Paraglaciecola sp. L3A3: one gene and its partner. The protein of the gene in region 2 interacts with the protein of the main gene of each other region in a pairwise test. Links are inferred from orthologs where the notes say so. Each region holds a gene or a part of one and is shown on either strand. Other genes may lie near its edges.

The links.
Region 1: the proteins of GQR87_RS10200 (region 2) and glp interact in binary tests that used the Escherichia coli proteins (3 or more experiments, as listed by UniProt). The link is inferred for Paraglaciecola sp. L3A3 from one-to-one orthologs.

The regions. Positions count from the first base shown.
Region 1 is NZ_CP047023.1:3,313,952-3,319,144, reverse strand. What follows is about bases 1,532-4,332. They hold glp (gephyrin-like molybdotransferase Glp), read right to left. Parts: upstream 3,642-4,332; coding sequence 2,421-3,641; downstream 1,532-2,420. Other genes in these bases: GQR87_RS13775 (TraB/GumN family protein), read right to left, coding at 3,762-4,332; GQR87_RS13785 (MATE family efflux transporter), read right to left, coding at 1,532-2,218. In the rest of the region: GQR87_RS13800 (DUF2892 domain-containing protein), read left to right, coding at 1-12; GQR87_RS13795 (rhodanese-like domain-containing protein), read left to right, coding at 16-366; GQR87_RS13790 (MOSC domain-containing protein), read right to left, coding at 406-858; more of GQR87_RS13785, read right to left, coding at 860-1,531; more of GQR87_RS13775, read right to left, coding at 4,333-4,622; nitrite reductase large subunit NirB, read left to right, coding at 5,010-5,193. UniProt on the Escherichia coli protein: Catalyzes the insertion of molybdate into adenylated molybdopterin with the concomitant release of AMP.
Region 2 is NZ_CP047023.1:2,436,580-2,441,868, reverse strand. The notes cover bases 1,523-4,419. They hold GQR87_RS10200 (molybdenum cofactor guanylyltransferase), read right to left. Parts: upstream 3,324-4,419; coding sequence 2,721-3,323; downstream 1,523-2,720. Other genes in these bases: moaA (GTP 3',8-cyclase MoaA), read right to left, coding at 3,334-4,302; moaB (molybdenum cofactor biosynthesis protein B), read right to left, coding at 2,178-2,720; moaC (cyclic pyranopterin monophosphate synthase MoaC), read right to left, coding at 1,679-2,173; moaD (molybdopterin converting factor subunit 1), read right to left, coding at 1,523-1,682. Outside these bases: flavodoxin FldA, read left to right, coding at 1-351; fur (ferric iron uptake transcriptional regulator), read left to right, coding at 493-909; molybdopterin synthase catalytic subunit MoaE, read right to left, coding at 956-1,417; more of moaD, read right to left, coding at 1,422-1,522; GQR87_RS10190 (P-loop NTPase fold protein), read left to right, coding at 4,705-5,289. UniProt on the Escherichia coli protein: Transfers a GMP moiety from GTP to Mo-molybdopterin (Mo-MPT) cofactor (Moco or molybdenum cofactor) to form Mo-molybdopterin guanine dinucleotide (Mo-MGD) cofactor.

The DNA of each region.
Region 1 (5,193 bases), 880 kb from region 2 along the record:
TTAAAGGAGTAAGGTATGTTGAAACCTGTAGGTGATTTAATTGCACAAGTAAAACAAAACATTCGCTGTATTGATGCGCAAACTGCTGCTGATGAACGAGCTGCTAATAAAGGTTGGTTGATTGATGTACGTGAACCTTCCGAGCATTTAGCCTTGCCAGCAGAAGGGGCGATAAATATTCCCCGAGGTTTACTAGAAATGAAAATGATGGAGCTAGAAAAAGATCCTCAGCGTCCAATCTATTTACACTGTGCTACTTCTGCTCGTGCTGCCTTAGGGGCAGAACAATTACAAAGGGTAGGCTATGAAAATGTGTCGGTCATTACCTGTAAAATGGATGAAATTCAGCGTTGTTGTAACATTTAAAAAGCGTTCATTAGACTGTCTATGTTAATAAATTAATGTCTATTTTGATGGATTTAAGTCTAAAATTTGTACGGTATCGCCAACTGATATTCGCCCATCGGCGAGGACTTTACAGCATACTCCTCCTCGCCAGTCGGGCATTAATGCTTGAGTGAGCCCTTGATGTTGGGCATCCATTCTTGGACAGGGATCCGTTTCTCGGGTGATCAATAACAGTAACTGGCCAATTTGGATTTGCTTACCCAGATAACTGGCATCAAAAGAGATCCCATCAACCAGTAAATTTGCACGGCGGTATGTCCAAGGCATTGGAGTATTTAACTCATCACATGCAAGTTGCCATTGATCTTGACTCAAGACAGTCACTTGCCGTTTACCGGGTTTACCTCGACAATCACCATCAACACCCGCCACACGAGTTACCATGCTTGTTGTTTTAGTTTGCATGGGGGCGGTTGAGTGTTCGTGATAAGCGATATCCAGTAATTGCATGTTAGGCTTTTCTTTGCAGTTGAACATGGTGATTTTGAATATACTTGAGACGAATACCTAACGTAATCGCCGCACAGGTTAAGCCACAAATAAAGCCAATCCAAAAACCTGCTCCGGCCATTTTAGGTACTATCCAATCGGTTAAGCCTAAAACACAACCAATGCTGAGTCCTACTAGCCAATATGAGGTAAAACTTAGATAAAACATAGCAGCAGTGTCTTTATAACCCCTTAATGCTGTACCCGAAATAACCTGGATAGCGTCAGAGAATTGAAACAAAGCAGCCAATAATAATAGACTTGATGCCAACTCAATCACCAAGGGATCAATACTATAAAGCTCTGCGATAGTATTGCGAAAAATCATGGTGAAACTGGCAGTGAAAGTGGCAATAGAAATACCTACCAAAAAGGCGCAACGGGTGGTGATTTTTGCTTGCTCTGGTCTGTTTTCTCCCAACAAATAACCGATACGAATACTGGTAGCCATGCCAATACTTAAAGGGATCATAAACATCAGGGCAGAAAAGTTTAGCGCCACTTGATGAGACGCCACCACAATTGAGCCAAATGGCGCCAATAATATGGCTACAACGGCAAACAAAGTGACTTCAAATAGTATGGTCATAGCGATGGGTAAGCCTAGTTTTAAGCATTCTTTGATAACCGTTAGATCGGGTAAATATAGATGACGATATAATTCATACTTGGCTAAGGCTTTTGCTTTTAGTGTGTATAACCAAGTGCCGATAAACATGGCGACAAATACCAGCGCTGTGGCCACCCCGCAGCCAGCACCACCCATTTCAGGTAAACCAAATTTCCCATAGATAAGTATATAATTGGCGGGAATATTCACCAATAAACCAATGCCCATAATGATCATACTGGGTTTTGTGATGGATAAACCTTCACAATAATTACGTAGTACTTGGTACAAAGCAAAAGCAGGCATCGAAAACAACACATACTGGATATAATCTACCGCTATTTTGCCTAGCTCTTTCTCCATTTGAATATAATGGGTGAGGGGTTCAAACAAAAAGCCAAATACCACTGCAATGGCTGAAAAGGCCAAGGCTAACCAGACCATTTGCTGAGTGTAGTTGGCGACTTTGCTGACATCTTTCGCCCCATTTAAGCGAGAAATAATAGGCGGCAAGGCTAAGGTAATGCCTTGTATAAATACAATAATTGGTAGGGTAAAACTGAAACCAATAGCTACAGCCGCCATATCGGTAGCCGAGTATCGACCCGCCATTATGGTGTCTGACACACCCATTAAAGTTTGAGTAATTTGTGCTATGAGTAACGGCCATGCAAGATGAGCAATGGTTTTTAGTTCTTTTTTAAATGCCACTTAGGGTCTCGAATGTAAAAGTAAAAGCAGCGACGAATGTTTAGTTTCGAGCTACTAGTTAAAAAGTAAAAGCAGTGACGAGTGACGAGCCCCGAGCTGCGAGTGTAAAAGTGAAAGAAGCTATGCGTGTTTAACTAAGCGCATGATAATTATGCTATTTTTAATTATTTAGTATTTTCATCATTGACTAGCTTCTTGCATCTTAAAAAGGCTCAATTTTAACGGGCTCACCTTGGTTGATGTTAGCTGACTCTTGTGGCAGCATCATATAACAGTTTGCGTTAGCGATGGAGCTCATTATGCCTGAGCCTTGTTTGCCGTTGGGCTTTACCCATAATTCACCAGTCTCATCTCGGTAAAAAATACCTCTTTGATAATCTGCACGGCCTGGGCGTTTACGAATGGTTTCGGCTGCCTTGGCAATAAAATAATGAGGGCTAGAGGTTTGTTGCCCAGTTAATTTTTCTATTAGTGGTGTCACTAATTGTTCAAAGGTTACATATGAAGACACTGGATTACCTGGTAAGCCACAAAACCATGCTTGTTTGAGTTTACCAAAAGCAAAAGGTTTACCCGGTTTAATGGCGACTTTCCAAAAATTGATTTCGCCTAATTCTTGTAGAATATCTTTGACATAATCCGCATCACCCACAGAAACTCCGCCACACGAAAGCACTAAATCACAGTCTTGATCTGCTTGGAAAAATACTTTTCTTAGGGATGTTTTGTCATCCTTCACAATACCGTAGTCTATGACTTTTACTGGGTAATCCTCAAGCAGTGCCTGTAAGGCGTATCTATTACTTTCATAAATAGCACCGGGTGCTAAATCTTGCCCCGCTGGCGTGAGTTCGTCACCAGTAGCGATTAAACCGACTGTTAATTTTGTTGTGACGTCTACTTCAGCTACACCAATCGAAGCAATTAATGCTAGGTGTGCCGCTGTAAGTTTTGTGTCTTTTGCTACAACTACTTGACCAAGTTGAATATCTTCGCCGGCTTTTCGAACACTATTGTCTTCGTCTGGGATCTGTTTAAAGGTAATAGTATTCCCATCTGCTTGGGTATTTTCTTGCATCACTACAGAATTAGCGCCAGTGGGAATAATTGCACCTGTCATTATGCGTACACATTGTCCTTCAGCAACAGTACCAGTAAAGGGTTGTCCGGCTAATGCTGTTCCCATTAATTGTAAGTTGTTACTTATGGCTAAGTCTTCACAGCGCATGGCATATCCGTCCATTGCCGAATTATCTGCCGGTGGCACTTGAATTTTCGATACTATATCTTTGGCTAATACTCTGCCTCGTGCAGAAACAAGTGTTACTTTTTCCTGAGTATTTGGGCATTCAAGCTGTAATAAAATAGCAGAGATAGCCTCTGAAATAGGTAACAGACCGGGATTATCACAGGTGTGTAGCATAGGAGAATTTTCACTTAACTAAGAGTATGGCTTGGCTATTAATAATAGCCAACACTATGGCAAAAATGATTTAAAAGAGGAAGAGCAAAAATTTAAATTTTGCTCTTTTAATGTATCATTTTATAACTTTTCTATTTTGTAGCCCTTGGCTTTCAATTTAGTTAATACACTATCGGGGCCTGCTAAATGCATAGCACCCACTAAAATGAATTCAGTGGCTGGGGTTTTTAGCATACTTTCTATTTCCGGTAGCCAATTGTTATTCCGTGTTACTAGAAGATCTTGATAAATTTGTGGGTAATCAGTTTTAAATTCTTTAATACTGATATCTGTCATGGTCTGCATGTCACCAGCGCGCCATGCCAGACGGAGTTTTTCTATCATGTCTGGCATTTTTTTAATGTCTTTTAAGGTGTATTCAATCATTTTATCTTCATCTCCTTGACCAAGATCCATTAAAAACTGGATCTGTTGATCGGGAGATTCTAGCCATAATTGTGCTTTGTTTTGTTTGCTAGCCAAATTGGAATAATATGCATCTACGCCTTCACTACTTAAGCCAATCAATTTTAGTTCAATCATACTTAAACTAATGGCCAGTAAGCTGGGTTTAAAGTTAACGAAATTTTGTATGGGTAGACCACGAGCTGCTAAATGCTCAAGTAAAGCCTTATAAGTGCTGGGTTTGAGTACTTTATCTAATGTTGTGCCGTCAGAGTACATCATTTTTGACATTAACTGTTGCGCAAACTCAGGGGATGTTACAGCTTTCATATCCGTCTCAAAAACGAGTTTGTCTGAGGCTTGGTAAGCTTGGTCATATTCTTTTGGTAGTGGGTAATCCTCTGCAGTTAATACATGCATAGTACCGCCTATAAAAATTTGCTTATTTTCAGATGTGACCTTCCAGACTGAAGCTGCTTGAACGTGTAATGCGAAGAATGTGCCGGTGATGAGTGCGATCTTTTTTAGTAAGGCCATGAAATTATAATAATCCATTAAGTGAAGGGCAAAAAACCTGCTCAGCATACAGTTAGTTATTTACTAAAGGCAACGGCTAAATTGTAAAATCACAAGATTCTGTATTTACTGAACCAATTTGGTGCAAACGCCCCAAATTAAAGCGATATGTATAAGTGAAATAAATAGCTTTATTGTTAACTATATGAATTATAAGGGATAAAAAACTGGCATTAAATCTGTATATGTAAATGCACTAAACAAATCAAAGCAGTTTGTTTGATACAACTTATTGTCCGTGTCTTCACAATAGCGTGAGGTTATGGTCTGGCAAAGAAGCCCACCCTAATTTATTACGATTAATTAGTGTGGGCTTTTTTGTTTTTAAAGCAATTACAGAGGTGAATAATGTCAAGTTCAGTTAATCTAGGTAGCGCGCAAAAAATGCGTATTGTAGTAGTAGGTAATGGCATGGTGGGACACCACTTTGTTGACCAACTGATTCAACAAAATACAACAGATAATAGTACAAAATTAGATGTGGTGGTTTTGTCTGCAGAACCTCGCTTAGCATATGACAGGGTTCATCTTT
Region 2 (5,289 bases):
TACGGTGAAGCGCAATGCGACTGGGATGATTTTTTTCCTGAACTTGAAATGATTGATTTTGAAGATAAGCTAGTGGCTATTTTTGGTTGTGGTGATCAGGAAGATTACGCTGAATATTTCCTAGATGCTATGGGCATGGTTAGGGATATAGTGGAAGCCAAAGGAGCCATTTTAGTAGGCCAATGGTCAACTGAAGGGTATGACTTTGAAGCTTCGAAAGGTATGGCTGATGAAGATCACTTTGTCGGCCTTGGCATAGACGAAGACAGACAACCAGAGCTGACAGAAGAACGAGTTAAAGCTTGGTGTAAACAGATTAACGAAGAAATGTGTTTAGCAGAACTAGGTTAACTGGTTACTATCTAAAAATAATCTTAAAGGGAGCTTAGGCTCCCTTTTAATTTGTAAATAGTTATTATAATTATGCATCTGCTCTTTCAATAGAGGCCAACTACCCTATAATGACATCATTAATTATTTGTAAGTAAGTCAATGGATCAAAATAAAGAATTAAAAAAAGCAGGATTAAAAGTTACCCTGCCTCGTTTAAAAATATTAGAAATACTGCAACTTCCTGAAAATCAACATATCAGTGCAGAAGATGTATATAAACGACTCATTGAACAAGATGAGGATATTGGTTTAGCCACAGTATATCGAGTACTAAACCAATTTGATGATGCGGGTATATTAAATCGTCATCACTTTGAAGGTGGTAAATCTGTATTCGAAATTAGCCATAAAGAACATCACGATCATTTGGTATGTTTAAATTGCGGCAAAGTAATCGAGTTTGAAGATGAGTTAATTGAAAAACGTCAAAAAGAAGTAGCAGAAAGACATAACATGTCACTGACTCATCATAGTTTGTACCTATATGGTTATTGCAAAGAAAATTGTGATGAATAATCAACAATAAAATTATCAAATTGTAAGCCGCTAATTAGCGGCTTTTTTATTGCCACCTGTCTGCTTTTTCTCTATCAGTCTGTTTCGCTTCAACCCATGAATCACCTTGTTTACTGGTTTCTTTTTTCCAAAATGGGGCTCTTGTTTTAAGGTAATCCATAATAAATTCATTTGCCTGATAAGCAGCTTGTCTATGTTGACTGGTGACACCCACAAAAACGATTTGATCTGTTGGGTTTAACTGCCCTACCCTATGAATAATTGTTATTCGGCCAAGAGTCCACTTTTCTCTAGCTTGTTGAACAATGGAAGTTAATGCTTTGATAGTCATGGCTGGGTAATGTTCTAAAAATAATCCCGTTATTTTTCCATCTTGATTGAAATCTCTAACTAAACCAACAAAGGTCACCACAGCACCATCATCCGGATTGTTTATTGTTAAATTATGATATTCAGAAGCTAAATCAAAGTCCTGTTGTTGCACACAAATTTTATTATTCATGGCCATTAGATTACCCGCCGGTAACAGGTGGGAAAAAAGCCACTTCATCATTATCTGCTATTTCGGTTTCTTCAGTGGCTATTTCTTGGTTGACCGCTACCAAAGCTTGACCAAATTGCAAAAATTCAAGCCAATCTACATTTTGTTTTTGCAAATAGTTTCGTAAGTTAGCCACATTAGTTTGTTTATCACTTAGTTCAGACAAGTCTATTTTTATCTTGTCTTGGTTTAAACGTTCTTTAAGTTGACCAAAAAAAAGTATATTAATCATTTAACCTTCTCAACTTGCCAATCACCACTTTTACCGCCCTGCTTTTTTAATACTCTAATGCCAGAAATTTCCATTAATGGGTCTACTGCCTTACACATATCGAATAAAGTAAGAGCAGCGACACTTACGGCGGTTAATGCTTCCATCTCTACTCCTGTTTGGCCTGATAACTTGCACAATGCTTGAATTCGCACTTGTTGAGAGTCATCTAAAATTTGAAATTCAATCTGTACTTTCGAAAGCATTAATGGATGGCATAAAGGAATAAGATCGCTGCATTTTTTTGCGCCCTGAATACCAGCTATTTGAGCAACGGATAAAACATCTCCTTTAGCGTGTTGATTATTTTTTAATAAATCAAAAGCTTGTTGTGACATTTTAATATAACCTTCAGCTATGGCTTGGCGCTGTGTGATTTGCTTTTCAGTCACATCTACCATATTGGCTTTACCTTGCTCATTAATATGACTAAATTTTTCTTGTGCAGTCACAAATTTACCCCCTACTTTCACAGCTTGCTGTTACATTTTTTAAATGTACAACAAAGTTACAGGGCCTATGTGTTGAATTGAGTTGCTGCAGCAAAATTTTAGTCCAAGCCGTTTTACATGCCCCTGTAGAACCAGGCATACAAAAAATAGCAGTACCATTTGCCATTCCGGCAAGGGCTCTTGATTGCACAGTCGACGTGCCAATTTCTAAAAATGAGACATGCCTAAACAGTTCGCCGAATCCTTCAATATCTTTATCGAATAAAGGTTTAACCGCTTCTGGGGTGGTATCTCTAGCAGTAAACCCGGTGCCACCTGTTATAAGCACTACTTGTACTTGATCTGATGCAATCCAATTGGATAATTCGGCTCTGATTTTAAACTTATCATCAATAACAATATTCTTTTCAATAAACTTATGCCCTGCGTCAATTACAGCCTGCACTAAATATTGGCCTGAAGTATCATTATCTTCAGTCCTTGTATCAGAAACCGTTAAAACCGCTATATTGAGTTGTTTTGTTTCAGTCGTTATTTGCGATGCCATTTATTTACCTTTAACTTTACTCAACTCGCAATGTTGTTGCCATTGCTGAGGAGTATTTATGTTTATAAGTGAAGATTGATTGGTTACTGGTATTGATTTTGCTGCAAAGTGGTTTAATACTTTGCGCATGGATAATTGTTTATTTTTACCCTGGCTTGGTAGTTCTACAGCATGCTGCAGCTGTTGTTCCAAATGGCTTAAAATATTTTTTCTTATAGGCATATATAAAGGGAAATGATGATCTTGATAGTAACAAAGTGAGTTAAATTTTTGCCCTTGTTGCACTAATAATTGCAAATCTTCAAGCGTTAACGCAGGCATATCAACGGGCACAAAGAGGACTTCAGTAATATCAGGCTCGTTATTTATTAAATAACTGAGCACGCTATGGATACCAGACATAGGTCCATAATTAGGGTAAACATCTACTAAAGCTTGGTTATCCTTTATACCACTGATCCACACTTTTATGGGCTGTAATCCAGCTAACAACTTTTGACAATGACTCAATAAAGTTAAATCAGTATCGGGTATAGACAATAAACTTTTGTCCTTTCCCATTCGACTCGAGCGTCCACCGGCAAGGGCAATTCCAGCTAACATATACTCACCACTAACCGCCCAACATAGCCAAATGTTTAGTGCCACCGGTATAACCATCTTGTAACCAATGTGTCGCTTCTTTATCAGACAATAAACTTGAGAGTTGCTTCTGTAATTCAATACTATCTGCTGATTGTAATGAGGCTCTTATGTCTAGACCTTGTTCTGCAAATAAACAAAGATGCAGTTTACCTATGGCCGATACCCTTAATCGATTACATGTGCCACAAAAGTCTTTACTGTAAGGCATAATTAAACCAATTCGGCCTTCAGAGTCAGGATGATAAAACTCCTGAGCAGGACCAGCAGTTTTACTGCGGATTAATTGGCTCCAACCACTCTCTAGCAGCTGCTCTTTGAAAGGTAACCCGGAAACATGATTTTCTTGAAAAAATGTTAGATTATCTCCAGTTTGCATCAACTCGATAAAACGTAAACTAATGGGAGTAGATTTAACCCAGTTTAAAAACTGACTAAACTCAGCCGCATTATATTGTTTCATCAATACAACATTCACTTTAACTTTAACACCTAAAGCTAATGCTTTATCAATTCCAGTCAAAATAGAATCTAAGGAATCGTGCCCAGTAATAGACTGAAACATTCGAGGATCTAAACTATCAATACTGACATTAAGCGAATCTAAACCGGCGTCAACCCAAGTTTGTATATTAGACTCAAGCTTATAACCATTAGTTGTCATAGCGACATGTTCTATACCAGGGGTATTAGCACAATTTTTAATAATTTCAGCTAGGTCTTTTCGAAGAGAAGGCTCACCACCTGTGATACGTACTTTACTGGTACCTAAAGCGGCAAAACCTTTAACCAAGGTTTGTATTTCACTAACTGAAAGGAAATTTCTATCACTATCACATGCGTAACCATCTGGCAGACAGTAGTCACACCTGAAATTACACACGTCTGTAATAGACAGCCGTAAATAGTGGAAACGGCGTCCAAATTTATCTTCTAACATGTTTTGATTAACACCTTTCCAAATTTAAACACCAAAAAGTAGGTGTTTACGGGAGGCTGTTCGATTTCTCTTGCAACCCTGGCGAACTTAAAAGCAAGTTCACGGCCCATATACCTTGCCTGTGTAGATTTAGGTAAATAAGCTCGGAGCTATAAAGTAGCTATTGCATAAAATATGTAATAGCAGTTATCTATTTGTACCATATAAAAGGAACGGAGTAATGCAAAACAAATTTCTCCCAAGACAACATAATCACACATCATATATGAGTATGTAATAAATAGGCTAAAGAATATGCCTTATAAAAAGTTGTTGGCACATAAGTTGTAATAGTAATTATAAAATATGGAATGTTGACTAAAAGATATGCAAGTTTAGCCAACAAATTAGGAAACTAAATTTATGTTAACCGAGACTTTTATTAACCAACACAAGCTCCCTAGCGTGTTTCAACAAACGGCAAAAGAATTTTATATCCCTTTGGCAGATGAAATTGCATTGCACCAAAAAAGTGCAGAAACAAGCTATTTTGTTGGCATAAATGGTTGCCAAGGCTCAGGTAAATCAACCCTTTCTGATTACCTAAAATTATATTTAGAAGAAAAATACAATTTGTCTGTGATAGTAATGTCATTAGATGACTTTTATTACAGTCAAGATGAACGTGAAATTTTGGCAACCGATGTACACCCCCTATTTAAAACCAGAGGCGTACCAGGCACCCATGACACTAGTTTAATTAAACAAGCATTAGAAAAAATTAAATCAGCACAACTACCAGTAACTATTCCACGGTTCAATAAAGCCACAGATAACCCTTATAATTTAAGTCAGTGGACAAAAATAGATAAACAAATAGACATAGTTATATTTGAGGGATGGTGTTGGGGGGTTGATGCTCAACAAGAATCTGAACTTGAAGTGCCAGTTAATTCACTAGAAGCATTACAAGATAAACAAGCTATTTGGCGCAATTATGCCAATACT